DNA from 4 places in the Mesorhizobium sp. WSM4822 genome. Region 1 is predicted to be linked to each of the others. Evidence: predicted binding sites of a transcription regulator. Region 1 holds the regulator's gene; each other region holds the start of a gene.

Region 1 (7,647 bases):
TTGGGCCGCGGCGTTCAGATATTGCAAAGTGGTACGGATCAGTTGCAGGCCGCCACGGTGCCGGCGGCGACACCCGCGCAGACTTCGTCCTTCTTGATCCAGCCGGCGTCGATGACGACGTTGAGATTGTCCTTGGTGATGGCAACCGGGGTCAGGAACAGCGACTTGACGGTGTTGCCGCCCGGCGTCGTGAAGTCCTTGGCGCCGGCGATGTCGCTCGTCTTCTTGCCGTCGGCCAGTTGCGAGGCGATCTCGGCGGCATTCTTGCCGAGCTCCCGCGCGTCCTTCCACACCGACACGGTTTGCGTGCCGAGGGCGATGCGGTTCAGCGCGGCGTGGTCGCCGTCCTGACCCGAGACCGGCACGGTGCCGGCCAAGCCTTGAGCCGTCAGCGCCGCGACGACGCCACCGGCAGTGCCGTCATTGGCCGCGACCACCGCGTCGACCTTGTTGTCGTTGGCGGTCAGGAACTGCTCCATGTTCTTCTGGGCGTTGGCGGGCAGCCAGCCATCCGTGTAGGCTTCGCCGACATTCTTGATCTTGCCGCTGTCGATGGCTTCCTTGAGCACTTCCATCGAGCCCGAGAACAGGAAGTCGGCATTGGGATCGGCACCGGAGCCCTTGATGAAGACGTAGTTGCCTTCCGGCTTGACCTTGAACACTTCGCGGGCCTGCATGCGGCCGACTTCCTTGTTGTCGAAGGTCAGATAGAAGACGTCCTTGTTCTCGATCAGCCGGTCATAGCCGACGACCGGAATGCCCTCGTCCAGCGCCTTCTGCACCGCCGGGCCGATGGCCGACGCATCCTGCGCCAGGATGATCAGTGAATTGGCGCCCTGCGAGATCAGGCTTTCGACATCGGTAAGCTGCTTGCCGGGATTGGACTGCGCATCGGCGGAGATGTACTTGTCGCCGGCGGCCTCGATCGCCGTCTTCATGGCGGCCTCGTCGGTCTTCCAGCGTTCTTCCTGGAAGTTGGACCACGAAACGCCGACAACCTTGTCCTTCGCCTGCGCGACAGACGCGAGCGTCAGCGACATGGCGGCACCCGCCAGGATGGCGGCCGTGAATCTTTTCATATTATCCTCCCTGCGCCGCGTATGGCGCGACCAAACTGACCCGAGGGCCGGCACAGAGGCTCTATTTTTTCGAGCCTCGAAAAAATACTGGGCCAACGCCCGAACGCTGTCAACATCGATTCTGATGGATTTTGATGTCATTTCGAGTTTTTTTCGAGTCTCGGAATAAATAAATGACACGGCCTGCAGCTTCTGCCAGTATTTACCGGCGTCACCGACAGCGTTCCAGGGGCAGGAGGAACCGCGGCGACCGGGAGGATATGAAAGAACATGTCGGTCGGAATCCGCCACGACGATCTGCGCCGCCGCAACCGCGCCATGGTGATCGCGGCAGTGCGCCGCGCCGGACAGCCGTCGCGAACCGAGATTGCCGCGACCACAAGCCTCAGCCATTCGACCATCTCGGCGATTTCATCCGACCTGATCGTCGAAGGCATCCTGACCGAAAGCAAGCCGAGCGAGGCCGGCTCGCTCAAACGCGGCCGGCCGCAGGTCGGCCTCAGTCTCAATCCGGAAGCGGCCGCGGTAATGACCGTGGTGCTGTCGCTGAACTTCCTCTCCGTCGCCGTCATCGACTATGCCGGCCAGGTAATATCCGAGGAGCAGCGCCGGCTGGACACGCTGACGATGTCGCGCGAGTCGCTGATCGGGGAATGCACGGCCATCGTGCGGCGCCGCCTGGCAGATCCCGACCTGGACGTGCGCAGCATCGCCCGCATCGCGCTGGCCATCCAGGGCATCACCGACACCCGTGCCCGCGCCATGCTGTGGTCGCCGATCACGCCGCACACCGACATCGCCTTCGCCGACATATTCGAAGACGAGTTCGGCATCCCTGCCATAATGGAGAACGACTGCAACATGATGGCGGTGGCGCTGCGCTGGCGCGACCCCGATCGTTACCGCGACGATTTCATCGCTATCCTTTTGTCGCATGGCATCGGCATGGGACTGGTGCTGAAGGGCGAATTGTTCACCGGCACCCATTCTTCGGGCGGCGAATTCGGCCACATGATCCATCGGCCGAACGGCGCGCTATGTCGCTGCGGACGGCGCGGCTGCGTCGAAGCCTATGCGGGCAATTACGCCATCTGGCGCAACGCCAGGCAGATGGGCGAGGATGCAGAACCCGTTGCCGATGTCAGCGACGCCGACATGCGCGCCCTGGCTGCCGCGGCCCGCGAAGGTGACGGACCCGAACGGGAAGCCTATCGCAAGGCCGGCGAAGCGCTCGGCTACGGCCTCGGCAGCCTGTTCGCGCTGATCGATCCGGCGCCGGTCGCCATGGTCGGTGTCAGCGCCGCCGCCTTCGACCTGATCGAGCCGGCATTGCGGCAAGCGATTGCCCAGACCGCCGGCGGCCAGCATTCCAAATCGATTTCTTTCGACACCGAGCCGAACGAACTGCCGCTGATCCGCGAAGGCTGCGCCATGCGGGCGCTGATCTTCGTCGATCAGGAGATTTTTGCGCCGGGCGTGCAGGCGAGATCCGGTTTCGGCGGCAAGAACGTGGCGTGAGTTCAAACGAGGGAGTTCAGTCCTCTCGGATGGCGTATCCGGCCCCACGGATCGTGCGGATGACATCAGGCATACGGCCATTGTTGACCGCCTTGCGCAGCCGGCCGACATGCACGTCGACCGTGCGCTCATCGATGTAGATCGTCTCGCCCCAGACATTGTCGAGCAGTTGGCTGCGCGAGAACACGCGGCCTGGATGGCGCATCATGAATTCGAGCAGGCGGAATTCCGTCGGCCCAAGCCGGATCTCGCTCTTCTTGCGATAGACACGGTGCGACTCGCGATCGAGCACGATATCGCCGACCTTGAGCACGCTGGACAGCACTTCCGGCTTGGCCCGGCGCAGCAGCGCCTTGACCCTGGCCATGAACTCCGGCGTCGAGAAGGGCTTGACCAGATAGTCGTCGGCGCCGGTCGACAGGCCGCGCACGCGGTCGCTTTCCTCGCCTCGCGCGGTCAGCATGATGATCGGCAGCCGCTCGGTCTCGGGACGCATTCGCAGGCGCCGGCAGAGTTCGATGCCCGAAACCGCAGGCACCATCCAGTCGAGCACCAGAAGATCGGGAACGTTCTCCTGCAGCCGGATTTCGGCCTCATCGCCGCGCGTCACCACCTCGACCTGGTAACCTTCGGATTCAAGATTGTAGCGGAGCAGCACGCCTAGCGGCTCCTCATCCTCCACCACCATGATGCGTGGTGCGATCATCGGCTGGTCACCCCTGTTATGCCGCTGGCGCGGACATTGCCGTCTCGTCCTGCTTCGGACGATTGGCTGGCAGCTGCGTGCCGGTCAAAACATAGTAGGCATTTTCGGCGATGTTGGTCACGTGGTCGCCGATCCGCTCGAGGTTCTTGGCGCAAAACAACAGGTGCGTGCACGCCGTGATGTTGCGGGGATCTTCCATCATGTAGGTCAGCAGCTCGCGGAACACCGAGGTGTATTTGACGTCGATGCGTTCATCATTGTTTCTGAGCGTGGCAAGCGCTGCCGCGTCAGCGGCGGCATACTCGTCGACGACCCCCTGCACCTGGATCAGCACCAGCTGCGCCATCGCGTCGATCGAATGCGAAAGATCGTGCGGCGTGACGCTCAGCCCGACAGTGCCGACGCGCTTGGCGATGTTCTTGGCAAGGTCGCCGATGCGCTCGAGGTCGCCGGCCATGCGGATCGAACCGACCACCGCACGCAGATCGTTGGCCATTGGCTGGCGCTTGGCGATCAGCGTGATGGCGCGATCGTCCAGCTCGCGCTGGCGGGCATCCATGATGGCATCGTCGGAAACCACGCGCTGCGCCAGCGCATTGTCCGAATTGAGCAAAGCCTTGGTCGAGCCACTGACCATCGAGCGGGCGAGATCGCCCATGTCGCGGATCAGCTGGCTGATCTGCTCCAGATCCTCATCGAAAGATGCAACGGTATGTTCACCCATGATCTTCGTCCCTCATATGCCTGAGCTCAGCCGAACCGGCCGGTGATGTAGTCCTGGGTGCGTTTGTCGTCGGGGGTGGTGAACATCTTGTCGGTGGCGCCCTCCTCGACCAGATAGCCTAGATGGAACATCGCGGTGCGCTGCGACACGCGCGCTGCCTGCTGCATCGAATGGGTGACGATGACGATCGTATAGTTCTGGCGCAGTTCGTCGATCAGTTCCTCGACGCGAGCAGTGGCGATCGGGTCGAGCGCCGAACACGGTTCGTCCATCAGGATCACCTCGGGTGACACGGCGATGGCGCGTGCAATGCACAGACGCTGCTGCTGGCCACCGGAAAGACCCGTGCCAGGTTCCTGCAAACGGTCCTTCACCTCGTTCCAGATTGCCGCCTTCTTCAGGCTCGACTCGACGATCTGATCCATGTCGGCCTTGCGCTTGGCCAATCCGTGGATGCGCGGGCCATAGGCGACGTTCTCGTAGATCGACTTGGGGAACGGATTGGGTTTCTGGAACACCATGCCGACGCGCGCCCTGAGTTCGACGACATCGATGTTCTTGTCGTAGATGTCTTCTTCGTCGAGCGTTATCTTGCCGGTTACCCGCGCGGAATCGATGGTGTCGTTCATGCGGTTGAGGCAGCGCAGGAAGGTCGACTTGCCGCAGCCGGAAGGGCCGATCAGCGCCGTCACCTGATTCAGGCGGACGTCGAGATTGACATCGAACAGCGCCTGCTTCTCGCCATAGAACACGCCGACCTTGTCGCCGCGCATTTTGATCACTTCGTTCGACTTGGCGTTCATCTTATCGCCCACTGCGTTTTCAAGGGACTGTTCGGTCATGATGTTCATACCAAAATGCCTTTTTTCTACCAGCGCCGCTCGAACCGACGCCGAAGCACGATCGCGGTGATGTTCATGGCCATGAGGAAGACGAGCAGGATGATGATCGCGCCCGACATGCGCTCGACGAAGGCGCGCTCGGCCTCGTTCGCCCACATATAGATCTGCACCGGCAGCGCGGTGGCCGGATCGAAAGGCGTCGTCGGTGGATCGGCGACGAAGGCGACCATGCCGATTAGCAGCAGGGGCGCGGTTTCACCGAGCGCACGCGCTAGACCGATGATGGTGCCGGTGAGGATGCCGGGTGCGGCAAGCGGCAGGATGTGCTGGAACACCATCTGCATCTTGGAGGCGCCAAGACCGAGAGCCGCCGAGCGGATCGACGGCGGCACCGCGGCAAGTGCAGCGCGCGTCGCGATGATGATCGTCGGCAGCGTCATCAGTGTCAGCACCAGGCCGCCGACGAAAGCGGCGGAGCGCGGCATGCCCAGGAAATTGATGAACACCGCGAGGCCGAGCAAGCCGAAGACGATTGACGGCACCGCTGCCAGATTGTTGATGTTGACCTCGATAAGGTCGGTGAAACGGTTCTTCTTGGCGAACTCCTCCAGATAGATGGAGGCGGCGACGCCGATCGGCAGCGCCAGGAGCAACACGATCACCATCATATAAAACGAGCCGATGATCGCCACGCCCATGCCCGAGGTTTCCGGGCGGCTGGAGGCGCCGTAGGTGAACAGGCCGCTGTTGAAGTGCTCGGCCATCGCGCCCTCGGCCTTGAGCTTGTTCATCCAGGTGATCTGCTGGTCCGAGACCTTGCGTCGCGCTTCCTCGACACTGAGGTCGATCTGGCCCTTGAAAGCCGAGTCGAGATTGGCGGCGGCGAGGATGTTGACGTTGCGTGTCGTGCCGATCACGGACGGATCGGCGGCAACGATGTCGCGCAACTGGACGCGGGCGCCTTCCGACAGGAAGCCCTTGAGCTTCTGGATCATCGGCTTGTCATCAGGAGAGATGCCGAGCTTGGCCACAAGCGCGTTTTCGGCGAGCCTGGGATAATTTGCCTTGATCAGAACGCTCGGATCGGTTGCACGCTTGCCGGAAGGATCGATCACCTTCTCGTCGAACGAGATCGGCAGTGATACCGTCGTCTGCCAGAAGGCGGTGTAGCCTTTCGAGACGATGGTGATCAGCATGATTGCCAGGAACGCCAGGCCTACGGAAATCGCCACGACGCCATAGATGCGGAAACGGCGTTCGGCGGCGTAACGGGCCTTCAGGCCGATGTCGCGGCGCGGATGGGCCGCCGCCCTGACCATCGTATCCATGGAAATGTCGGTCATTCGTACTGCTCCCGATATTTGCGCACGATGTAGAGCGCGACGATGTTCATCACCAACGTCAGCGCGAACAGCGTCAGGCCGAGTGCGAAGGCGACCAGCGTCTGCGGCGAATTGAACTCGAGGTCGCCGGTGAGCTGGTTGACGATCTTGACGGTGATGGTCGTCATCGCCTCGAACGGGTTGATGGTGAGGTTGGCGGCGACGCCCGCCGCCAGCACGACAATCATCGTTTCGCCGATGGCGCGCGAGGCGGTCAGCAGGATGGCGCCGACGATGCCGGGCAGTGCAGCCGGCAGGATCACCCGCTTGATCGTCTCGGAGCGGGTCGCGCCGAGGCCAAGCGACCCGTCGCGCATGGCGCGCGGCACCGCGGTTATGATGTCGTCCGAAAGAGAGGACACGACCGGGATCAGCATGACGCCCATGACCAGGCCGGCGGTGAAGATGCTCTGGCCCTGGATGAAGGGCGAACCGCCGGTCAGCGCCGCGGACAGGTCGCGCAGGAACGGCCCAAGCGTGACGACGGCGAAGATGCCGTAGACGATGGTCGGTATTCCGGCCAGCAGTTCAAGCGCCGGCTTGACCACCGAGCGCACCTTGGGCGTTGCATATTCGGCCATGTAGACAGCCGACATCAGCCCGACCGGCACCGCAACCAGCAGCGCGACGGCGGCGATGTAGAGCGTGCCCGCAAGAAGCGGGATCAGACCGAACTGGCCCTGGCTGCCGCCCGAACCGGCAGCGGCAAAACGCGGATCCCAGACGGTGCCGAAGAAGAAACTCATCGGCGAGACGCTTTCGAAAAAGGTGATCGTCTGGAACAGCATCGAAAGCACGATGCCGATGGTGGTCAGGATGGCGATGGTGGAGGCGGCAAGCAGCCCCCACAGCATCAGCCTCTCGACATTGTTGCGGGCCCTGGCGCGCGGCTCGATCTGCCTGAGCGCATAGAAGGCGCCGGCGATCGAGGAAACGAGAATGACAATGGCGCCGAACAGGCCGAGCCGGTCCTGGACCTTGTTCGCCTCGATGGCGATCGGGATCATGTAATCCTGCGTGTCGCTCGCCAGTGCCACACCCTTGGCGGCGAGCAGCGGCTGCAGCTCGGCAAAGCTGGCAGGCATTGCGGCCAGTGTGCCTGCATCAAGTTTGCGCAGGCCCCTGGCGAGGCTCTTTACGAGGCTGACATCCAGTGCCTCACTGGCAACCTTGCTGTCGACGGTGCGCTCGGGCAAGGCAGTGTGAATGTGTCGGTCCAGATAGACGGAAGACCCGACGGTCCAGACGGCAAGCAGCAAAAGAGCAGGCAGAACGGCGAGCAGGAAGGCCCACCAGCCATGATAGTGGGCGCGCGAATGCGGCTTGACCTTGCCATTGTCCTGGGCCGCGGCACGTTGCCGACCGATGAAAAAGGCAACCAGGCCGACGGCAACGA
Region 2 (7,647 bases), on a different contig from region 1:
GCCACCGACCTGATCACCGCCAACCCGAACCTCAAGGGCATCTTCGCTTCCAACCTGATCATGGCGCAGGGCGTCGGTCAGGCTGTCGCGGAAAACAGCCTTGGCGGCAAGCTGGCGCTGGTCGGTTTCGACAGCGACGAGAAGCTGATCAAGTTCCTCAACGACGGCGTCATTTCCGCCCTCGTCGTCCAGGATCCGTACCGGATGGGCTATGACGGCATCAAGACCGCACTCGCCGCTTCCAAGGGCGAGAAGGTCGAAGCCAATGTCGACACCGGCGCCAATCTGGTGACCAAGGACAACATGAAAGACCCCAAGATCGACGCGCTGCTCAATCCGAAGCTCTGAGCCGTCGCATCCGCAATGGTCTCCGGGGCACCTCGCCCCGGAGACAAGCTGCCGCACAAACGGCTTGGCAATCCATAAGCGTAGGCTAGGCTGTTTTCGAGACATATCCTTGTCTCGCCGCGTGCCAATCGTGAGGCCAATCTGGGAGGATTGTCATGACATCGACGGCGCAGGAACTGCATCCGGCCCCTGTGCTGGAACCGGGGCGGACCATCCTCGAATTGCGCGGGCTGGAGAAGCGCTATCCCGGCACCCACGCGCTGAAGCCGGTCGACCTCGCCTTCAAGTCCGGTGAGATCCACGCCATCGTCGGCGAGAACGGCGCCGGCAAATCCACGCTCATCAAGCTTCTGACCGGCGTCATGCCGCGCACCTCCGGAGAGATCGCCTGGGAGGGCCAGCCGGCCGCCCTGGCGACGCCGCACGAGGCGATGGCGCTCGGCATCAATGCCGTGCACCAGGAAGTCGTGCTATGCCGTCACCTGACGGTCGCCGCCAACATGTTCCTCGGCGAGGAGAATTCACGCTTCGGCATCCTGCAGCAGCGCGCCATGGTCAGGCAGGCGCAGACGATCATCGACGACCTCGGCTTCGACCTGCCGGCGCATGTCACGCTCGGCGACCTGACCATCGGCCAGCAGCAGTTGATAGCCGCCGCCCGCGCCACCGTGCGCGGCACCAAATTCCTGATCTTCGACGAGCCGACCGCCTACCTCACCCGCAAAGAGGCCGACCAGCTCTTCACCTTGATCCGCCGGCTGAAGGGCGAAGGCGTGACGATCATCTACATCAGCCACCGCATGGAGGAAGTGTTCGAGCTCGCCGACCGTGTTTCCGTGCTGCGCGACGGCACGCTGGTCGGCACCCGCAACATCGCCGAGACCAACGATGCCGAACTGGTCAAGATGATGATCAACCGCTCGATCGAGCAGGTCTACCACAAGGAGCATTTCACGCCGGGCGCCGCCCTCATCGAGGCGAGGAACCTGTCCGGCAAGGGCTTCGAAAATGTCTCGATGACGGTCCGCGCCGGCGAGATCGTCGGACTCTATGGCCTGATCGGCGCCGGACGCAGCGAGTTCGTCACCACGCTTTACGGCCGCCACCGCAAATCCGCCGGCCAGATCCTCTGGGAAGGCAAGGAGGTGCAGGTCAATTCCGAGCATGACGCGATCAAGCTCGGCATGGCGCTGGCGCCGGAAAGCCGTCGCGACCAGGGCCTCTGCCTCAACCTGCCGGTCGGCTTCAACCTCAACCTGCCGATCTACAAGCGTATCTCGAACAATCTGCTGATTTCGAGCACGCAGGAGAAGACGCAAGCCGATCGCCAGATCGCCGATCTGCGCATCAAGACACCGACGCGCGGCGCGCTGGCATCCAGCCTGTCGGGCGGCAACCAGCAGAAGATCGTCATCGGCAAATGGCTGGCGCACGGCGCCAAGCTGTTCATCTTCGACGAACCGACGGTCGGCGTCGATGTCGGCACCAAGGCCGAGATCTACCGCCTGTTCAGCGCACTTTTGTCAAAGGGAGCCGGCATCATCCTGATCTCGTCCTATCTGCCGGAAGTCTATGAACTCGCCGACACGCTGCATGTGTTCCGGCGCGGCAAACTGGTGGCGACGCACGGTTTTCACGCCGCCAGCCACGAGGATATTCTCACTCAGGCGCTCGCCGAGAAACAAGAAAAGCTGGGAGGACAGATATGAGCACCGAGGCGATCGCCGTCGAAAAACCGAAGCGCAACTACAACGTCCTGTTTGGGCTGACGCTTTTGGCGCTGCTGGTTCTGCTCTGGATTCTTCTCTCCGTGGCGACGACGAGCTTCGCCTCCGCCAACAACATGGCCAATCTCTTGCGCCAGGGCTCGATGATCGCCATCATGGCGGTCGGCCAGACCTTCGTCATCATCACCGGCGGCATCGACCTGTCGGTCGGCGCCGTGGTCGGTTTCGCCACGGTGGTCGTGGCCATGATGATCAATGCCGGCTTCCCCATCTGGCTCGCCATTCTGGTGACGCTGCTGGTCGGCGTCGCCATCGGCATGTTCCACGGCTTCGGCATCGTCAAGATGGGCCTGCCACCCTTCATCATCACGCTGGCAACGCTGACCTCGCTGCGCGGCATCGGCCTTTTGATGACCAACGGCAATTCGATCAACATCAACAGCGACACCTTCACCGCCTTCTCTCGCAATTCCTTCATCGGCATCCCCAACCTGTTCTGGATGGTGATCCTGGTCGGCATTCCAGCCTATATCTTCCTCCACCACAGCCGCTGGGGCCGATACCTGTTTTCGGTCGGCTCCAACGCCGAGGCTTCGCGTCTGTCCGGCGTCAATGTCCAGCGAACCATCTACATGGCCTACACGCTGTCGGGCCTGTGCGCCGCCTTTGTCGGCGTGCTGCTGGCCGCCCGCATCGGCATCGGCAACCCGACGCAGGCCGAGGGCTGGGAGCTGCAGGCGATCGCGTCTTCCGTCATTGGCGGCACCTCGCTGTTCGGCGCCGTCGGCTCGGTACATGGGCCGCTGCTCGGCGCCTTCATCCTGGCCACCATCAACAACGGCGCCAACCTGCTCAACGTCAATTCGTTCTGGCAGCGCATCATCACCGGCGCGCTGATCATCATCATCGTCTACTTCGACGGCCTGCGCCGCCGCGGCAAGTAGCGATCCCGCAATCAACCGCCGGCCCGCCACACCAACGGGCCGGCGATTTCATGACTGGATTAGCGCATGAAAGCCGTCCTCTGCCGTTCGCCCGGCGATCTTGTCCTTGAAGACCGGCCCGCACCAGAGGCACCGCCTCCCGGCTGGGCGCTGGTGGCGGTCAGCCATGTCGGCATCTGCGGCACCGACTACCACATTTTCGAGGGCAAGCACCCGTTCCTCGCCTATCCCCGCATCATGGGCCATGAGGTGTCGGGAACGATCGTCGAGACCGGCGACGGCGTCGATCTTGCCGTTGGTGAGCCCGTGGTGATCAACCCCTATCTTTCCTGCGGCAAGTGCATCGCCTGCCGGCACGACAAGCCGAATTGCTGCGTCAGGATCGAGGTGCTGGGCGTGCATCGCGACGGCGCCATGTGCGAACGGATCCTGGTGCCGGCGCAAAATCTCTATCCGGCCAACGGCCTGTCGCTGGCTGACGCCGCCGCAGTCGAGTTCCTGGCCATCGGCGCGCATGCCGTGCGGCGCGCCCGCGCCGACCCCGGCGCCCGCACGCTGGTCATCGGCGCCGGCCCGATCGGGCTCGGCACCGCCATCTTCGCCCGCATCGCCGAACTCGACGTGACGCTGCTCGACATGAGCAGTGAAAGGCTCGCCTTCGCCGCAAATGAGCTTGGTTTCCAGACCCTCGACGGCTCGCGCGGCGCGGTGCCCGATCTGGTCAGGCAAGCAACATCAGGCGAAGGCTTCGATGTGGTCTTCGACGCCACCGGCAACACCCAGTCGGTGCAGTCGGCCTTTGCCCATGTCGCGCATGGCGGCACCTTGGTACTGGTCTCTGTTGTCAAGGACGACATCAGCTTTTCCGATCCGGAATTCCACAAGCGCGAGATGACGCTGATCGGCAGCCGCAACGCCTTGCGCGCCGACTTCGATCACGTCGCCGCCTCGATCCGCAACGGCGCCGTTCCCCTGGCCAAGCTCGTTACACACCGCACCACACTCGCCGGCACGCCGCGCGATCTGGCTCGTTGGGCACATGAGAAATCCGGCCTGATCAAGGCTGTGATCGAGGTCGGATCATAACATGGCAAACGGCGAAGCCGGTCCTCAAATGCGCCGCCGCTGGCAAGTGAATGCGGCCGAGCTGGGCCGGGCACTCCCTACAGCGCCGACAGCTTCAGCTCCACCCGTTCGGCCGGAAAGCGCGACTCGGAAAACTGGATCGGCTGGCCGTCCGGCGTGACGTTGACGGCAACCGTGACCAGCACGATGGCGCCCGGCTGCAGGTCGAGGTCGGCAAGGTCCGCCGCATCGGCATGGCGCGCCGACAGCACGGTCGATTGCCTGAGATAGTCGTCTATGCCGAACCGCGCCAGCGATGCGGTGATCGAGCCTGTTTCCGCCATCGCGGCATCGATGCCGGCAAAGCGCCGGGCCTCGAACCAGCCGGCAGCGCGCGACACCGGCCGTCCGTCGGCTTCGCCGCGCGTTTCCAACCGGATCACATCGGCTCCCTTGGGAAGACCCAGTCCCTCGGCGACGCGCTGGCTGGCCGGCTCGACCGACGAGGCGAGCAGGACGATGTGCCGTTCCGTCGTCTGCCCTTGCAGCCCTGTCGAAAAACGTGTGCGCGCCCCGATCGGATAGGACAGCCGCTTGCGCGACAGTACGAAGGTGCCGCGCCCCTGCTCGGCCCGCAGCACGCCTTCCCTTACAAGGGCTGATATGGCGTTGCGCACCGTGTGACGGTTGACGCCATAGCGTTCTGCCAGCGCCACCTCCGGCGGCAGCGCTGCATTCTCCGTGAAATCGCCGATGGCGATCGCATGCAGGATCTTGTCGGCGATCTGCCGCCACAGCGAAACGCCACTGCGCCGCTCGATGCTGTCCGCTAACAGCCGCCCGACCATCATTGCCCCAACCTTCCAGCGCCCAGTCTTCTATCGCTGTCATCCACCCGTCATGGACACGCGTTAGATAATAGATATAATTTGTATAGTTGTCTACATCAATAGACAAATTGACAAAGAGGAATGCTTCTGATGCGAGGACAGGAAGCCCGCGACCAGGCCGAGCGCAAAGCCGCCATGGCAACCCTTACGCAATCCAGCGGCGATGACATCGTACGGCTCTGGAATGAGGCCGGACTGCCTTCGGACGCCGAGTTGCTGCGCGGCCCCGAAACCGGCCTTGTCACCCTGCGCGGCCGCATCGGCGGCGGCGGCGCCCCTTTCAATGTCGGCGAGGCGACCGTTACCCGCGCCACCGTCCGGCTGCCCTCCGGTCAGGTCGGCCATTGCTATGCGCTTGGCCGCGACAAGCAGAAGGCGAAGCTGGCGGCCATCGCCGACGCGCTGTGGCAGGACCCTGCCCGCCGCAATGAGGTCGAGACCGGGCTGATAGCGCCCCTGCGGTCGGCTCTGACCGCAGCGCATGAAAAACGCCGCGCCGAGACGGCGGCAACGAAGGTGGATTTCTTCACCATGGTTCGCGGAGAAGACTGATGGACATTGCAGCGCAATCGATCGAGGGCGGTTTCGCCGATCCGGTCTTCGACGCCCAGACCGTGTTCCGCGCCGTCATGGACGCAATGGCTCGGCCGGGCAGCGTGCAGCCGCTGCCGGCCTTCGCCCGCCCGCCGGCGCCGCTCTCGGCGACCGCCGGCGCCATCGCACTGGCGCTGTGCGATAACGACACCCCGCTCTGGCTCGACCAGGCCCTGCAAGCTTCCGCCGCGATCAGATCCTGGCTTGGGTTCCACACTGGCGCGCCCGTGGCCAACACACCGGCCGATGCGCATTTCGCCTTCATCGCGGCCCCGGCCGAGATGATGTCGCTTGATGGTTTTTCGCAGGGCACGCAGGACTATCCCGACCGTTCGACCACGTTGATCCTGCAAGTCGGCGATCTCGTCTCCGGCACGCCGCTGTTGCTCGAAGGTCCCGGCATCGAAACCAGCGCCACGATCGCGCCGGCACAGATGCCGCGCCATTTCGTCGAGCAGTGGAAACAGAACATCAAGCGTTTTCCGCGTGGCGTCGACATCATCCTCGTCACATCAGGCGGCATTGCCTGCCTGCCGCGCACGACGCGCATCAAGACGATGGAGGCGTAAGATGTATGTCGCGGTAAAAGGTGGCGAAGCCGCAATCGCCAACGCCCACAGCCTGCTTGCCGACCGACGCCGCGGCGACCGTTCGGTGCCGGCGCTTCGCCTCGACCAGATCGTCGAGCAGCTGGCGCTCGGCGTCGACCGGGTGATGAGCGAAGGCTCGCTCTACGATCGGGAGCTGGCCGCCCTAGCCATCGTCCAGGCGCGCGGCGACATGATCGAGGCGATCTTCCTGGTGCGCGCCTATCGCACCACGCTGCCACGCTTCGGCTACTCCAAGCCGATCGACACCGCCACCATGCTGGTCGAGCGACGTGTGTCGGCGACCTACAAGGATCTGCCCGGCGGCCAATTGCTCGGGCCCACCTTCGACTACACGCACAGACTGCTCGATCCCGAGCTTGCCGCGGGGGCCGAGGTCGCCGAGCCCTTGCTGCGCGAGACGGAAGCGCAAGCCATGCCGCGCGTTTCGGCCATCCTCGCCCGCGAAGGCTTGATCGAACCGGATGGCGACATGCCGCAGGACCATGTCCCCGGCGACATCACCCGCGAGCCGCTGGAATTCCCAATGGCGCGCGACATCCGGCTGCAGGCGCTGTCGCGCGGCGATGAGGGGTTTTTGCTGGCGCTCGGCTATTCCACCCAGCGCGGCTATGCCCGCAACCATCCCTTTGTCGGCGAGATCCGCATCGGCGAGGTCGAGCTCGAGCTCGACGTTCCCGAACTGCCCTTCGCTGTCCCGCTCGGCACTGTCCGTGTCACCGAATGCCAGATGGTCAACCAGTTCAAAGGCTCAGCCAAGGCGCCGCCGCAGTTCACCCGCGGCTATGGCCTCGTCTTCGGCCAGAGCGAGCGCAAGGCGATGGCGATGGCGCTCTGCGACCGGGCGCTGCGCGCGAAGGAGCTCGGCGAGGATGTCGTCGCCGCGGCCCAGGACGAGGAGTTCGTCATCTCACACTCCGACAATGTCCAGGCGACCGGCTTCGTCGAGCATCTGAAGCTGCCGCACTATGTCGATTTCCAGGCCGAACTCGACCTCGTGCGCCGCATGCGCGCCGAACACGACGCCCACCAAAACCCCGTGAAGGTCGAAGAGAAGCGGGAGGCCGCGGAATGATCGAAGGGCTTTCCCACATGACCTTCATCGTCCGCGATCTCGAGCGGATGACCAAGATCCTCGAGGGCGTATTCGACGCACGCGAAATCTATGCCAGCGATGCCGAGCAGTTCTCGGTGTCGCGCGAAAAATTCTTCCTGATCGGCGACATCTGGGTCGCCATCATGCAGGGCGAGCCCTTGCCGGAGCGCAGCTACAACCACATCGCCTTCAAGATCGATGACGCCGATTTCGACCACTATGCCGAGTGCATCGGCAAGCTCGGCCTCGACATGCGCCCGCCGCGCCCGCGCGTCGAGGGCGAGGGCCGCTCGATCTATTTCTACGACGACGACAACCACATGTTCGAACTGCACACCGGCACGCTCAATGAGCGGCTGGCGCGCTACGCCAAGG
Region 3 (7,647 bases), on a different contig from region 1:
CCGAGAACGCAGTGACGTTTTGTGGCGATGGCATGAGCTGATCATTGACCACGCCAATGATCTTGCCGCGATACTCACTGCAGAGATGGGCAAGCCGTTTGCCGAAGCCAAGTCGGAGGTTTCGCACGCGGCCGCGTATCTGCAATGGTACGCCGAAGAAGCCAATCGCATCTATGGCGAGACGATCTCCGCACCGTCGACAGACCGTCGCATGCTGGTGATCAAGCAGCCCATTGGTGTGGTCGGCACGATTACGCCATGGAATTTCCCGGCCTCGATGGTGGCGCGCAAGATCTCGCCGGCCCTGGCGGCGGGCTGCACGATCGTACTTAAGCCTGCTGAACAGACGCCGCTCGTGGCAGGTGCAATGTTCGCCCTCGCCCACCAAGCCGGCTTTCCCGACGGCGTGGTGAACCTAATTTATGCGTCTGAAGGTGATGGCGTCGGACGTGAACTTTGCTCCAACGCGAAGGTCCGAAAGATCAGCTTTACAGGCTCGACCGAGGTTGGCAGGCTGCTCATGCGCCAGTGTTCGGACCAGATCAAGAAGGTCAGCCTCGAGCTCGGCGGCAATGCGCCGTTCATCGTCTTTGACGACGCCGATATCGACGCTGCGGTTGACGGCGCGATCCAGGCGAAGTTCCGCAACGCCGGGCAGACCTGTGTTTCAGCGAACCGTCTTTACGTCCAATCGAGCGTTCACGATGAGTTCGTTGAAAAATTCGTGGAGAAAGTCCGGTCTTTGTCGGTTGGCGACGGCTTCGCTCCGGCAGTGGACGTCGGACCGCTCATCGACGTGCATGCTTTGGCCAAGATCGAGTCCCACATCGCAGATGCCGTTGCCAAGGGTGGCGCAATTCGATGCGGTGGCGAACGCATCGGCAAGGATGGGACCTTCTTCAAACCCACAGTCCTCACTGAAATCACCGGCATTATGGCGGTTGCGCAAGAGGAGACTTTCGGGCCGCTGGCCCCGATCATTCGCTTCCATGATGCGGATCAGGTTGTGCGTGAGGCCAACGACACGATCTACGGTCTCGCCGCGTATTTCTATGCCTCGAATCTGAAGCGTGTCTGGCGCGTTGCCGAGGCATTGGAATACGGCATGGTCGGCATCAACACGGGGCGAATGTCTTCGGAAGCGGCGCCCTTTGGGGGCATCAAGCAATCCGGCATTGGGCGAGAAGGATCCCGTCACGGGCTCGAAGACTACCTCGAAATGAAATACCTCTGCATGGGCGGCATCTGATCTCTATGGGGATGATACCTCAGGCGCAAATTAACCAAAGGCATGATCGAGCGCTCTGGCGAATCTTCTTGCGGCTGGTTTCGGGTCGTTCACCGCGCCCCCTGGCCTGCGCGCCTTAAGTGAGATCCAGACGCCCAGCTAAATGAACGCCTCTACGGCCACGAGGCAAGCCGCCGCTAACGGACTGTCGGTTGCTCACCCTATCCAAGCGCGGCACGTCTTGCCAGGCTAGTGGTTCACTGAAAATGGAACGCGACTGTCCATCAACTGCGCTGACGCAGCGAATGTCGTCAAGCCGACGGTGCTGGGCGTCCGCACGGTGAGCGGGTGCCACCGACACGTTTACGACGCAGCCTCCTTATTGCCGCCCGGCCAGCTGAGCGCCCTTCGCGCATCGCTCTCAATCGGTACAGTCGCCGGCATTCTCGCCTGGAGAACATTCAGTGACACAAGACGTGCCCAGGCCCTGCATGCACGAAAGATTGAGGTTGAGATCCAATGATTACAGCGCATCTGCTCGACATGGACGGGGTCCTGGTCCGGGGCGGCCAACCGATCGCTGGCTCGGTCGACTATGTCGCCGGGCTAATCGCCAGGGGCGAGCCGTTTCAGATCTTCACCAATAACTCGCGTTTCACGCCCGAAGATCATGCCGAGCGTCTAAGAGCGGTTGGCTTCGCAGTACAGCCAGAGCACATCTACACATCGGCGCTCGCCACCGCGCGGTTCATGGAACTGCAAAAGCACGGATCATCTGCCTATGTCATTGGTGACCACGGTCTGGTTGAGGCCCTGCGGCAGGCAGGCTGCCGAATAACGGAGTTTGCCCCCGATTTCGTGGTCCTCGGAGACACGATTTCGTATCATTACGAGCAGATCGCAACTGGCGCCGAGCTTGTGGCGAAGGGCGCGCGTTTTCTCGCCACCAATCCGGATGCGACTGGCCCGACCGAGCGGGGCTCCCATCCGGCGTGCGGGGCAGTCGCAGCACTAATCGAGAAGGCCACCGGCCGTCAGCCCTACTTCGTCGGCAAGCCGAACCCGTTCATGATGCGCAACGCGCTCGATCGGCTGGGAGTACGAGCTGTCGATGCGATCATGGTCGGTGACCGCATGGACACCGACGTGCTCGCAGGGCTGGAATCGGGCCTGAAAACAGCCCTTGTGCTTACGGGGGTGACCAAACGCGGTGACATAGAGCGGTTTCCATTCAGACCGGACTACGTGGTCGAGTGCCTTGCCGATCTGGGCGAGATCGTAGCGAAACAATAAGCCCAACGACCACTACACGAAAACTGAACGCTCCCGCTACATTCCGAATGGCGGCCGTTCAGCCTGGGCATTTCTGGAGCAACAGCTGGCCGCAAAGAAAGTGATAAGCGTGACAACCTAGTTGAAGTGAACCCATGTCGTCCAATGCAGGCCGTTTCTGATCTCTATGAAGCAAGCAGTCTTCGACCGAAGAGCCGCATGCGCCGAAGTAGGCTGCGTCCAGCGAATGGGTCAGGTTGGATCGAACCAGATGCGTTCGCTGCGAAAATCACGCCCGACCTCTTCATGGCTTCAAACAACAAGAAGGGTGTCATTCAACCACTGGAGTTTTGACCCATTTTCTTCGCCGCGTGCTTCGGAGGCGATCCTATACGTGGACGCTACGCAGTTTGTTGGTCGTATCGCATCGCTCTGACAGACGAGTTCGTCGACGTCGATCTGCTCAGCCGTTGGCGCACAAATTCCACAGCCCGTAAGCCGTGGGCGCGTTGCTCATTAGGGAGTGGTTGCGCCTCGCTTTTGTGGTGAACAGAACGGGCAACAGCGCGGCCGCTGAATAGCGCAGCCGACGGACTGCCGAGGAATAGGCGGCTCGGCGGCTGCGGGTAGTGAGCGGCATCGAAGCGCTTCAAGACAACTTTCAATTGAGCAATCGGCCTGCCGCAGGTATTGGGTTCAAGCATCGCGCCTTCCAAATACGTGCTCCTTGACCATCCCATGGTGTGACACCGATGCGATCGCGAAACCTGTCTCTCCACAGGTTCGCCTGCCGCCCTCACGCTCCGTCGCGTGTGCTGACGAAGATCAGATATGAGGTGCCAAGACTACGCTGCGTAGTGAGCCTTTCCGCATTTACTTCAAAGGCGGGATCTCGAGTTGGCAACGGCCGAAACAGTCGCTGCCGTGAACACGGAGCCACAACGACCGCGCTCGAAGTGTGACAATTTATTAGGCCTTGCGCTTCATTTAGGTAGTCATGTCAAACGCTGCGGCAAGTTCCGCCACCTCGACTTCCTTTGGGCACCAGCCCACAGAGCCGAACGCGAAACATTGCGGCTCTTTTTAAAGTCCTAAACGCAAGCACGTCTGAACCCGCATGCCCGGCAGGAGACTGAACTCGCTGCCGGGCCGGGTACGCCTTGGGAGGTGGCGTAAGTCCGCGACCTTCGTGGCGGGGGGAACCACTCGGTGCGTACGTTTTGCTGAGCGTGCATGTACCGTGCCAGGCAAAAAGCATTTGACCACCCAACGCGACAGCACTTTCTAGCGTACTCGACATTGTCACCTATGGGACAATGTCGAACATGCCTCTCAGGATCGACTGTTCCTGAACCAGAGCGCACCTGTAAGGCCGTTCGCCGCCGACCGGGCGAACTGGCGGTGACCGGTCGTAGCTTCGAACTATTCGCCATCTGATGTACAAGGTCGAACTGTACCTTTTCAAAGAAGGAAATCCCTGTACCCTCCATGCATGAGGGCGCGGCTACGGGTGACAGCACGGCGAATGCGGTCGCGCAGATGATCGCGAGGATCCCTCCAGTCGGCATGGACGCGCCGTTGACCGATCAGCGCTTCGGCGAGCTCGCGATGTGACGCCCCAGCAAGCGATCCGTCGAGCGCACGAAGAACGAAGGTCAAACGGGGACCGCGTTTTTCCGAGGGCAACAAGCGGGCGGGCAGGCGCTGACCCAAGTTTAAGGCATTGAGGCACTCGAGCGCCCGCAGGCGGTGCTTCGAAAGGGTCGCTGGCCAAATGGCCTCGGTACGGAGGGCAACGGGGCGCAGGATATCCGCGCCAGAGACGGCGAGCTGGAGCGTGTGCTCCCCATTGCGAAGAATAACATGCTGGCCCTTGTCTGGCGCCAGCAGGACCGCCGCACGGCATTGCAATGCCGAGAGCTCGAACGGCCTTGTCGCCGACCAAGCAGACAGCTGTTCTGCAATCACCGGCAGCACATGAGCGCACCACAGCGGAGACCAGAATACGACCGAATTGCGCTCGTAAGACTCGGCGAAACAGGACGCCCCACCGTGACAGGTTACCGGTCGACGAGACTACGTCGAGAGAGCGTCCGTAGGACAAAGTACTGGCGTGCTGGCTTGCAGCGATCACGTCGCGCTGGAATGCTGGATTGCGACGTAAGAACTCCCAAGCCCACTCGCGAGGCGTCAGACCAGCAGTGTAATCGTATGATCTTTCATCGCGCCAATCCGCCTCGTCTGCGCCTTTCACGAGAACTGCAGGCATTGTTGTGCTCCCCTGCCCGCCCCCAGGCAGGTCGAAACATCATGCCGGTTGGCGAAACACCGGCGCCCGAGCAACCAACCCCCAATGGATGTGTTTCGTCGAAGTGTGTGGGGTCGGCACCCTTCGGGGCAGATCACGCAGGCAAATAGCGTTGACTTGATCGAACCAGCGCAGCCAGCATGGCCCGAGCAGGCCAAGTGAGTTGGTTGGACGCCAGTGGTCGGCTCCTTCGCCACGTTCCTAACGTTCCTTGAAGACCCCATGCTGCGGCGGTGGGTACGTTGATTGTGCGCAGGTCGTGGTAGCGCGGGCGTTGTAAGCGTAGTCATGGGAGGTCTCCTAGGGGAAGCTCCCGCCATTGGAGGACAAGTTCCGGGCTATGGCAGCCTGTATAGGTGTACAGGTAAGCCGACTGTTTAGCGGACCTCAAAGCACGAACGGCGAGGTGGGCAATTCCTTTGCGGTGGTGCTCACGCCGGGCCTTTGGAAGCTTCTTGCACCTGGAGCACGCGGTCGGGATGCGCGCGGTGGCAGGGGCTTGACCAACCATCAAAGCCAGCCGAACGGCCCTCGGACTTCGATTTTTTTCCCGCTCTGGTGTCTAGCCCACAGACGCTTCGTTCCTTCATGGCGGCATCGAGTCGTGGTGTCGTCCGCCAATTGGATCCGGGAGCGTTTAAGCGGTCCGGCGCGAAGATGTAGCGGTCCAGCCAAGTCATTTGAGGTGCCTGAGTTCTGACTGTGTCGCCAAACTCGCCGGCGGAGCTTGATCCGGCCACTACGGGTGCGCTCGCTGTCGGATTGTTGACTATGTCGGCCATGTGACACAGCGCTACTAGAGTCATCCCATTGTTTTCAACGGTTTCACAGTTGGCACGACAGATGCAGTCCCTGTCCGCAAGAGCACTCTGGCGCCTTAACTGAGAAGAACCCTCTGATGATCACGCTTTTCGAAGATGCTGGCGCGCCCGCCAACACTGAGTATTTCCGAGCAGACCGAAACCATTGCGCTTTCACTCGTCCGGTTATCGGGACATGACCGAGTTCGATTTCAGACCAACTGTGAATGCACCCGACGATGACCCCCACCTTTGGCTTGAAGATGTAGAAGGCGAACGGGCACTTGCGTGGACGGCGGGCCAGTCGGCAAAGACCCTGAAGCACTTCGGTGGAGGAAAGTTTGAGCGCGACCGGGCGGCGCTGACAGCAATTTTCGACCACCCAGATCGGATGCCCCTGGTCACGCGCCGCGGTCAGTACCTGTATAATTTTTGGCAGGATGCTGGAAATCCGCGCGGGCTGTGGCGCCGGACCACCCTTTCTGTCTACATGGAGGCGGATCCCCGATGGGAGCTGCTCCTCGACCTTGACGCCCTCGCTGCTACCGACGCAGAGGACTGGATCTGGGGCGGCGCGTCAATCGAGCCGGAGGAACGGGAAAGAGCCATTTTGCGCTTGTCGCGCGGCGGCGGCGACGCAGTTGTGCATCGTGAATTCGACCTGAGCTCTCTGAGCTTTGCCGCCGACGGCTTCAATCTTCCCGAAGCCAAGGGCGGCGTTCATTGGCTCGACCCCAACACCCTTCTGCTTTCCAGTGCGCTTGGTCAGGGTATGGCAACTCGCTCCGGCTATGCGCGCACCGTGCGGCTGTGGAAGCGTGGCGCGGATCCCCTCACCGCGGCGGTAATCTTCAAGACCGGTTACGAAAACCTCGGTGTGTCTGGCCATCTGGACCGCACCGCCGCGACCGAGCGCCTATGGTTCGTCGAGCAACTGGGCTGCTTCGAGAAGCTGGTACGCGTTGGCGACAGAAGCGGCCCGAAGATTGAGATCGACCTTCCCAAGGATGCCAAGTGGGTTAACTTTGGCGATTGGCTCGCGGTAAAGCCGCGCAAAGCATGGACGGTTGCAGGGACGACCTATTGCGCCGACGCGCTGATCGGCATGTCGCTTTCCTCTTTCATCGACGGCGAGCGACGTTTTCGTACCCTGTTTGAACCGGCCGAGCGGCGCTGCCTGCAATCATTCTTCTGGACTGATGGAAAGCTCATCATCACCTACCTGGCGGACCTCGCCCGAAAATTTGAGATGTTTATCCCAGGCCCGCAGGAATGGACGCGCCGAGTGCTGGACACCGTGCCAGCGCAAGGGACTGTTCACCTCTGGTCACTCGATTCCGCAGTTCACGAGAGCAATGGAGAGCTTCTGGTCTTGGCCCAGGACCCGACGACTCCGCCCCAGCTTTCCCTGTTAGATCTCGAAGCCGCGCCGCCTCTCAGCGCTCCGGTAATCCTAAAGCGCAGCCCGGAGAATTTCGACCCATCCGGACTGGTGGTCACGCGCCATGAGGCAGTGTCGATCGATGGCGAGATGATCCCCTACACGCAGGTCGGTCCACGGAACGGGAAGGGTGATGCCCCGGTTCACCTTTCCGCCTATGGTGGATTCGGCGTATCGCTCCTGCCCTCCTACAACTCCTCGCTCGGCAAGCTGTGGCTCGAACGCGGCGGCACCTGTGTGGTGGCGAACATCCGCGGGGGCGGCGAGTTCGGCACCCGCTGGCACGATGCCGGGCGCAGGCAGGGCAAACGTCTCGCCCATGACGATTTCGCCGCTGTTGCCGCCGACCTCGTGCGAAGGGGCATTACGCTGCCGAGGCGCATTGCCGCGCAGGGCGGCTCGAACGGCGGCCTTCTGATCGCCAACATGCTAACGCGCTATCCCGAGCAATTCGGCGCGCTGTTCTGCACAGTTCCCCTTATCGACATGCGACGGTACAGCAAGCTCCTGGCAGGCGCGAGCTGGATCGACGAATATGGCGATCCCGACAAGGCTGACGATTGGGCTTTCCTGAAGGAAATCTCCGCCTATCACACTT
Region 4 (7,647 bases), on a different contig from region 1:
CCTTTTCCGGCGGCATGCGCCAGCGCCTGCAGATTGCCCGCAACCTCGTCACCGGCCCGCGTCTGGTGTTCATGGACGAGCCAACCGGCGGCCTCGACGTCTCGGTCCAGGCGCGCCTGCTCGACCTGCTGCGCGGTCTGGTCACCGATCTTGGTTTGGCGGCCATCGTCGTCACCCATGACCTTGCCGTGGCGCGGCTTTTGTCGCAGCGCATGATGGTGATGAAGGACGGCCGCGTCGTCGAAAGCGGTCTCACCGACCGCGTGCTCGACGACCCGCGCGCGCCTTACACGCAATTGCTTGTTTCCTCGATTCTGCAGGTTTGACGATGACGCAAACGACTGACGATTGGAGAACCTTCTGATGGCAACCCCGCTCGTTGTTTCCGGCGTTGCCAAGAGCTTCACCATGCATCTGCGTGACGGCATCAAACTGCCTGTTGTCGCCGGTGTCTCGTTCTCGATAAGGGCCGGCGAATGCACCGTGCTCGGCGGCCCGTCCGGTGCCGGCAAGAGCTCGATCCTGAAGATGCTCTACGGCAACTACGCCGTCGACGAAGGCCAGATCATCGTCACGCATGATGACGGGCTGATCGACCTGGCCACCGCCAGCCCTCGCACCGTGCTTGCGGTGCGCCGGCAAACGATCGGCTATGTCAGCCAGTTCCTGCGCACCGTGCCGCGCGTCTCGGCGCTCGACGTCGTCGCCGAACCGCTGGTCGAGCGTGGCGAGGACCGCGAAGCGGCAAGAGACAAGGCCCGCGCCTTGCTGGCGCAGCTCAACCTGCCGGAGAAACTCTGGGCTTTGCCGCCTGCGACCTTCTCCGGCGGCGAGCAGCAGCGCGTCAACATCGCGCGCGGCTTCATCACCGAGCATCCGATCCTGCTGCTTGACGAGCCGACCGCGTCGCTCGACGCCAGGAACCGCGATGTCGTGATCGAACTCATCGCCGCCAAGAAGGCGGCTGATGTCGCCCTGCTCGGCATCTTCCATGACCACGATGTGCGCGAGGCGGTTGCCGACCGCATCATCGACGTCACCGCGTTCGCGTCCGGAAAAATCGCCGCATGAGCAGGAAATTGTCCGAGACGCCGCTGGTCCACCCGACGGCGGATGTACAGAATTCGACGCTCGGCCGCTGGACGGAGATCGCCGACCGCAGCCGGGTCTCGGAAAGCGAACTTGGCGACTATTCCTACATGATGCAGGACTGCTCCGTCTGGTGCGCGACCATCGGCAAGTTCGCCAACATCGCGGCCAGCGTTCGCATCAACGCCACCAACCACCCGACCTGGCGGCCGACGCTGCATCACTTCACCTATCGCGCCTCGGACTACTGGGACGATGCCGAGCACGAGACAGAATTCTTCGCCCAACGCCGCGCTAAACGCGTCACCATCGGCCACGACACCTGGCTCGGTCACGGCTCGACCATCCTGCCCGGCGTCACCGTCGGCGATGGCGCCGCGGTCGGCGCGGGTGCGGTGGTCTCGAAAGATGTCGCGCCCTATACCATTGTCGGCGGCGTGCCGGCAAAGCCGATCCGCGAGCGCTTCGATCGCCGCACGGCCGAACGCTACCAGGCGCTCGCCTGGTGGGACTGGGACCATGCAAGGTTGCGGGCTGCCCTTGATGATTTTCGCGAACTGTCGGCCAATCAGTTTTTGGAGAAGCACGGAGGTTGACAGCCCGAACAGGTCAGCCGCTTAGGCAAACGTCCAAAATAACAGAAAGGAAGGTTAACGTCATAAGAACAGCGGCGACCGTCTGATTTAGCCTAATAAATTCCACAAATTTCACATCATATCCAATATTTATAAGCGATTTGGCTTTCACATCAGCCTTATTGGCAAAACGGATCGTAACTAACGCGATAAAGAATATTAGAACCATCAAAACAATTGCCGTATCGCGCCCATTTTTATAATTGTAAAGGTATCCAGATACCGGATGATTTAGGCTACCAACCCGATATACGAGTATCAAAAGCAGACCCATTGCAAAGCTTGTTACAGCGATCACTCCTGCAACATACAATCTCAACCACTGACGCCAGCGTGCCAATTGGTAAGCCTCCTGCCCCCATGAGCCTGAATGCTTATTTCATTCTTGATTATGTGAAAACCCGCAGCTTCCCTTTGCGATCGTACCGCGGCATGGCGGGACCTGTTCAATGATTGCCTGGCACTTTTCGAGCAGCAGGCTCCCGTAGTCGAAATCAAGCCGCCCGCCTTCTGCAGCGTCAGGGACCTGGAGCGCTTCGAGGAAACTGCTGGTCCTGGGCCGACCGTAAACTCCACACCTGTGGAGCGTAACAAAACTGACATCACCGCGACACGGCAGGTTCATGTGGCTGCGCTAGGCGAGAGCCTGACGATCAATGGTCCGGACCTGGAACCTGCCCCCATGCCAGCAAATTCCGCCACGCTCGAAATCCGCGGTGTCACCCGACGATTTGGCAAGAACACCGCCGTCAGCGACATCAACATCGCGATCCCGCAGGGTCAGATGGTTGGCGTCATCGGCCGTTCGGGCGCCGGCAAATCGACCCTTCTTCGCATGATCAACCGTCTCATCGATCCCAGCCAGGGGTCGATTTTTTTTGACGGCGCCGAGGTCTCCCAGCTGCGCGGTTCGCCACTACGGCGCTGGCAGCGCGATTGCGCCATGATCTTCCAGCAGTTCAACCTGGTGCCGCGCCTCGACGTGCTGACCAATGTGCTTCTCGGCCGGCTGAACCACCGCTCCACCATGTCGAACCTGCTCGGCATCTTCTCCCGCGAGGAACGAGCCGAGGCGATAGCAGCGCTGGAGCGTCTCGATATCGCCCGCACCGCGCTGCAGGCCGCAGGCACCTTGTCGGGTGGCCAGCAGCAGCGCGTCGCCATTGCCCGCGCGTTGATGCAGCAGCCGAAGGTGATCCTCGCCGACGAGCCGATCGCGTCACTCGATCCGCTCAACGCCAAGGTGGTTATGGATTCGCTGCAGGATATCAATTTGCGCGAAGGCATCACCGTGATCACCAACCTGCACACGCTGGACACGGCCCGCACCTATTGCAACCGTATCATCGGCATGGCTGCCGGCAAGGTCGTCTTCGACGGCCCGCCGGAAGAGCTCAACCGCGAGGCCGTGCGCATGGTCTACGGCGCCGACAGCAGCGGCGGCGAAATCTCCGAGGCCATCACCTCGACCAGTGTCATCATCAAGCAAAAAATCGCCGCATCCGCCGGACCGCTTGAGCCAGCCTTTCCTGGTTACTGAGCGACCTGGATCGCCAGCCCGCGTCAAGGGCATCATATCCCAACGCAGCCGGCGCGATGCCGGGACCAACAGGAGAGAGACGAGATGTTTAGAAAGATACTTTTCGGTGCCGTTTCCATCATGGCCATGGCGATGGGCTCGGTCCAGGCACAGGATCTGAAGGAATTCCGCGTCGGCATTCTGGGCGGCGAGAACGAAGCCGACCGTCTGCGCAACTACCAGTGCTTCGCCGACCACATCAAGCAAGTTCTCGGCGTCGAGAAAGTTTCGCTGTTCCCGGCCGCCGACTACGACGGCGTCATCCAGGGTCTGCTCGGCGGCACGCTCGACTATGCCGAACTCGGCGCTTCCGCCTACGCCAAGGTCTACCTCGAGAACAAGGACGCGGTTCAGCCGATCCTGACGACGGTCCAGACCGACGGTTCGACCGGCTACCATTCGGTTATGGTCGCCCGTGCGGATTCCGGCATCAAGACACTCGCTGACATGAAGGGCAAGAAACTCGGTTTCGCCGATCCCGATTCGACTTCCGGCTACCTGGTCCCGGTCACCTCGCTGCCCAAAGACATCGGCATGGATGTGAAGAGCTATTTCGCGTCGACCGGTTTCGGCGGCGGCCATGAACAGCTTGTCCTTGAAGTTCTGAAGGGCACCTTCGATGCCGGCACCACCTGGGCCTCCGGCGTCGGCGACTTCAAGGATGGCTACAGCTCCGGCAATCTGCGCAAGATGGTCGACAAGGGTGTCCTCAAGATGGACGACCTCGTGGAGTTGTGGCAGTCCCCCTTGATCCCGAACGGCCCGCTGGTCATACGCACCTCGCTCGACGCCGACACCAAGCAGAAGATCACCGATTTCCTGACCAAGCTTCCGCAGACCGACCCGGCCTGTTTCGCGGCGGTGCAAGGCGGCGACTTCAAGAGCTATTCGCCGGTCACCCCGGAATTCTATCAGGCGATCATCGACGCTCGTAAGGCGAAGATCGGCTCGTAAGCCAAAAGGCACGACGCCGCCGGGGCCAAAGTGCCGCCGGCGGCGTTGCCGCGTCACGGGCTGGGGAACTATCGATGAGTGCGACCGAAATTTACCGCGCGCCTGCGCTCTCCACGGAAGGAGCGTTGGCCGAGCGGCACTGGCGCGACCTCGCCGCTCGCCGGCGCCTCTACACGATCGGAGGCCTGGTTTTCCTGTTGCTTGCGCTCTCGGGCTCGCTCTGGTTCGCCAATGAGACCAACGCCGGAAAGTTTTTCGACCGCCTTCCCCACATCGCCGACTTTTTCGTCGAATTGAAGCCGCGCGACTGGTTCGACCCGGTGCGCGCGCTGTTCGACCTGCCGTCGCCCTATGACGATGGCAGCCTCAAATTCGACTATCCCGAAGGCCGGGTCTACCTGACCCAAGGCATCTACATTCCGGAGTATTTCTACCGGATGATCGAGACCCTGAACATTGCGCTGTTTTCGACCCTGGTCGGCTCCACCTTCGGTTTCCTGCTCTGCTTCCTGGCTGCAAGCAACGTGACGGCCAGCCGCTGGCTCCGCTTCACCACGCGCCGCTTCCTCGAAATTGTCCGCGCCTTTCCGGAAATCGTCATTGCCGGCTTTTTTCTGGCGATCTTCTCGCTTGGGCCCATTCCAGCGATCCTCGCGGTCAGCATCCACACCGTCGGCGCGCTCGGAAAAATGTTCTACGAAGTGGTCGAGAACGCCGACATGAAGCCTGACGAAGGCTTGCGGGCCGTTGGCGCCAACTGGGTCGAACGGGTGTGGTTCGGCATGGTGCCTCAGGTTCTGCCCAACTTCATGAGCTATTTCCTGCTCCGCTTCGAGATCAATGTGCGCGCTTCGACCATTCTCGGTGCCGTCGGCGCCGGCGGCATCGGCGAATCCCTGCGTCTTTCGATCAGCCGGGGCCATGAGGCCAAGACCATAGCCATCGTGTTTCTGCTGTTCTGCACGATTGTCGCCGTTGACCAGTTTTCGGCATGGCTGAGACAACGTCTCGTCGGCAGGCAGGCGTTCGCATACGGGCGCGGAGAGTAACGCAATGAACGCCGACGCCATCAACGACATCGCCGCTCGCTATCCCGATGCGTTTCAGCGGCCTTTATGGAAGCGCTATGCCGCCCCGTTCGGCATCCTTCTATGCATCCTCTACACCTTTTACTGCTCGTGGTTCTTCTCGATCGGCATCGTTCTCGGAAAGGCGAACTGGAACCTGGCCGGCGCTTATCTCGCCGACTGGGTGTCTTACGAAATCCGCCCGGACATCGAATTCAAGGACGGCTATCTGACCATCGACTACTCTCGTTTCTCCAAACTTGGATCCAATCCAAATCCCGACTGGGTTATCAAGCAGATTGCCGAAGTCGAGCGGCGGGTCGACGCCGCACCGGCACCGGCGACCGCGACCGACAAGTCGTCGCAGGGTTCGTTCATGGCGGCTGGCGCGCCAACGGCCGAGAATCCGGCCCCCTCGCCAGACAAACCAGTTCCGGCCGCGCCCAAAACGGTGCGCGAAAAGGCCGTGGTGGCGGCGACCGTCGTCCTTGGCAGCGGCCAGATTGCCATTGCGCCAAATCTTGTCACGGTGACGCGCGGCGCCGAAAGCGTCGTCTTCGACATTGCCAAGGACAGGTCTGTCACGCCGCGCACACCGCTGCCTGACTGGATAGAGCAACGCAAGCCAGGTTCGACAGCCTATGTCTCGTTCGGATTTTTGGGCCGCGCTGAAGTGCAAAATGACGAGGTGATCGCCTGGAGGCGGTTTTTTGGTTGGGCGAATTTTGTGTTTGACACGAATTCGCCATTCTGGGGAAAATCGTTTGGCGAGGTCGCTTCATTGATCGTCTCCGGAGAACGCATCGATCCGTCGAGGTCAAACGCAGCGCTTGCCTGGGACAACATCCTCTACAATGCCGAGTGGCAACACGGCGACGTGTGGCTGAAGCTTCTGCAAACCATCGTCATGGCTTTTGTCGGCACAGTGTTGGCCTCGGTCGTCGCCTTTCCGCTCGCCTTCCTGGCTGCGCGCAACATCACGCCGAACTGGTTGACCAACCAGGCGACAAAACGCTTCTTCGACTTCCTGCGGTCTGTCGACATGCTGATCTGGGCGCTGTTCTTCACCCGCGGCTTTGGTCCGGGGCCGCTGGCCGGCATGTCGGCGATCTTCTTCACCGATACCGGAACCCTGGGCAAGCTCTATTCCGAGGCGCTGGAAAACATCGACGACAAGCAGCGCGAAGGCATCCGCTCGGTGGGCGCCACACCAACAATGGTGCAACGCTACGGCGTGCTGCCTCAGGTTCTGCCAGTGTTCCTTAGCCAATCCCTCTATTTCTGGGAATCGAACACCCGCTCGGCGACAATCATCGGCGCCGTCGGTGCCGGCGGCATCGGTCTGAAATTATGGGAAGCCATGCGCACCGGCACCAACTGGGCCAATGTTTTCTACATGGTGCTGTTGATCCTGATTGTCGTTTTTGTCTTCGACAATATCTCCAACCATCTCCGCCGCAAACTGATGGGGACCGTCGGAAACGGCAACGACGAGCGCGCGCGGGGCGCCTCCGCCCGCCTGCTGCCGGCGGCTTAGACCACGATCCTGAATCGAAGGTCGACGAAGCAAAGGTGGTACGGGTTTTGCTTCGCCGACCTTCGGCTCGCGTCTCAGGCGCCGGCCTTCTTCCACCCGCTCTTGATATGCCTATACCCCTCCCGATAGACCGCTTCCGGCGTCTCGGAAAAATCGCGCCACACCTTCGTTGCCGCCGCCAAGTCCTTCAGCGAGCGGCCGAACGCCTCGATCGTCAGCCAGTCGTCATAGCCGCTCTTGCGGATGGCGGAAAACGTTTCGGTCCAGGGAATGTTGCCGCGCCCCGGCACGCCGCGATCATTCTCCGAAATATGGATATGCACGACATTCCTGCGGTGTTTCGTGTAGGCGCCGATCGGGTCGGCTTCCTCGATATTGGCGTGGAAGGTATCGTACATCGCCTTGATGTGCGGCCGGTCGATGGTGTCGATATGCTCCGACAGATCCGCCATCGTGTTGAGGAGATAGCATTCGAAGCGATTGAGCGCCTCGAGGCCGATGGTGACGCCCTTGTTGCCGGCATGGTCGCCGATCGCGCGTTGCGAGGCGACCGAGCGCTTCTTCTCGGCAGCCGTCGGCCCTGAGCCGGAAAAGGCGCCGAGCGTCGAATGCAGCGGGCCGCTCAGCGTGTCGGCGCCAAGTGCCTGCGCGCAGTCGATCGCCCATTTCATGTAGTCGACACCGGCCTTGCGCGTCGCCGCGTCGGCCGAAATCAAATTCATCGCCGGATCGCCCATGGCCGAAACAGCCGTTCGCTCCAGTCCGATGCAGTCGAGCAGATCGCCG

The links. The regulator PhoB, encoded in region 1, activates phosphate uptake and scavenging genes when phosphate is short. The targets are predictions, from matches to a motif close to TGTCATNNANCTGTCAT.
Region 2: a site for PhoB is predicted at 4,970-4,986, ahead of phnF (phosphonate metabolism transcriptional regulator PhnF). Genes of this name have one in related genera too.
Region 3: a site for PhoB is predicted at 1,583-1,599, ahead of AC0L3E_RS32080 (HAD-IIA family hydrolase). Genes of this name have one in related genera too.
Region 4: a site for PhoB is predicted at 2,311-2,327, ahead of phnC (phosphonate ABC transporter ATP-binding protein). Genes of this name have one in related genera too.

The regions. Positions count from the first base shown of each region.
Region 1 is NZ_JBVVQM010000003.1:37,584-45,230, forward strand. Features, by position in the region: gene xylF (D-xylose ABC transporter substrate-binding protein) at 39-1,079, opposite strand; gene AC0L3E_RS08185 (ROK family protein) at 1,350-2,597, shown strand; gene phoB (phosphate regulon transcriptional regulator PhoB) at 2,614-3,303, opposite strand; gene phoU (phosphate signaling complex protein PhoU) at 3,320-4,027, opposite strand; gene pstB (phosphate ABC transporter ATP-binding protein PstB) at 4,054-4,878, opposite strand; gene pstA (phosphate ABC transporter permease PstA) at 4,896-6,212, opposite strand; gene pstC (phosphate ABC transporter permease subunit PstC) at 6,209-7,647, opposite strand, start outside.
Region 2 is NZ_JBVVQM010000002.1:588,155-595,801, forward strand. Features, by position in the region: gene AC0L3E_RS07675 (ABC transporter substrate-binding protein) at 1-348, shown strand, start outside; gene AC0L3E_RS07680 (sugar ABC transporter ATP-binding protein) at 504-2,057, shown strand; gene AC0L3E_RS07685 (ABC transporter permease) at 2,054-3,019, shown strand; gene AC0L3E_RS07690 (zinc-binding alcohol dehydrogenase family protein) at 3,086-4,105, shown strand; gene phnF (phosphonate metabolism transcriptional regulator PhnF) at 4,183-4,932, opposite strand; gene phnG (phosphonate C-P lyase system protein PhnG) at 5,065-5,526, shown strand; gene phnH (phosphonate C-P lyase system protein PhnH) at 5,526-6,137, shown strand; gene AC0L3E_RS07710 (carbon-phosphorus lyase complex subunit) at 6,139-7,251, shown strand; gene fosX (FosX/FosE/FosI family fosfomycin resistance hydrolase) at 7,248-7,647, shown strand, end outside.
Region 3 is NZ_JBVVQM010000022.1:38,664-46,310, reverse strand. Features, by position in the region: gene AC0L3E_RS32085 (NAD-dependent succinate-semialdehyde dehydrogenase) at 1-1,249, shown strand, start outside; gene AC0L3E_RS32080 (HAD-IIA family hydrolase) at 1,748-2,521, shown strand; gene AC0L3E_RS32075 (DUF2285 domain-containing protein) at 3,962-4,477, opposite strand; partial or broken gene AC0L3E_RS32070 (transcriptional regulator domain-containing protein) at 4,593-4,769, opposite strand; gene AC0L3E_RS32065 (prolyl oligopeptidase family serine peptidase) at 5,805-7,647, shown strand, end outside.
Region 4 is NZ_JBVVQM010000002.1:597,165-604,811, forward strand. Features, by position in the region: gene phnK (phosphonate C-P lyase system protein PhnK) at 1-326, shown strand, start outside; gene phnL (phosphonate C-P lyase system protein PhnL) at 364-1,071, shown strand; gene AC0L3E_RS07735 (DapH/DapD/GlmU-related protein) at 1,068-1,685, shown strand; gene AC0L3E_RS07740 (hypothetical protein) at 1,699-2,064, opposite strand; gene phnC (phosphonate ABC transporter ATP-binding protein) at 2,407-3,264, shown strand; gene phnD (phosphonate ABC transporter substrate-binding protein) at 3,349-4,257, shown strand; gene phnE (phosphonate ABC transporter, permease protein PhnE) at 4,332-5,306, shown strand; gene phnE (phosphonate ABC transporter, permease protein PhnE) at 5,311-6,861, shown strand; gene AC0L3E_RS07765 (sugar phosphate isomerase/epimerase family protein) at 6,936-7,647, opposite strand, start outside.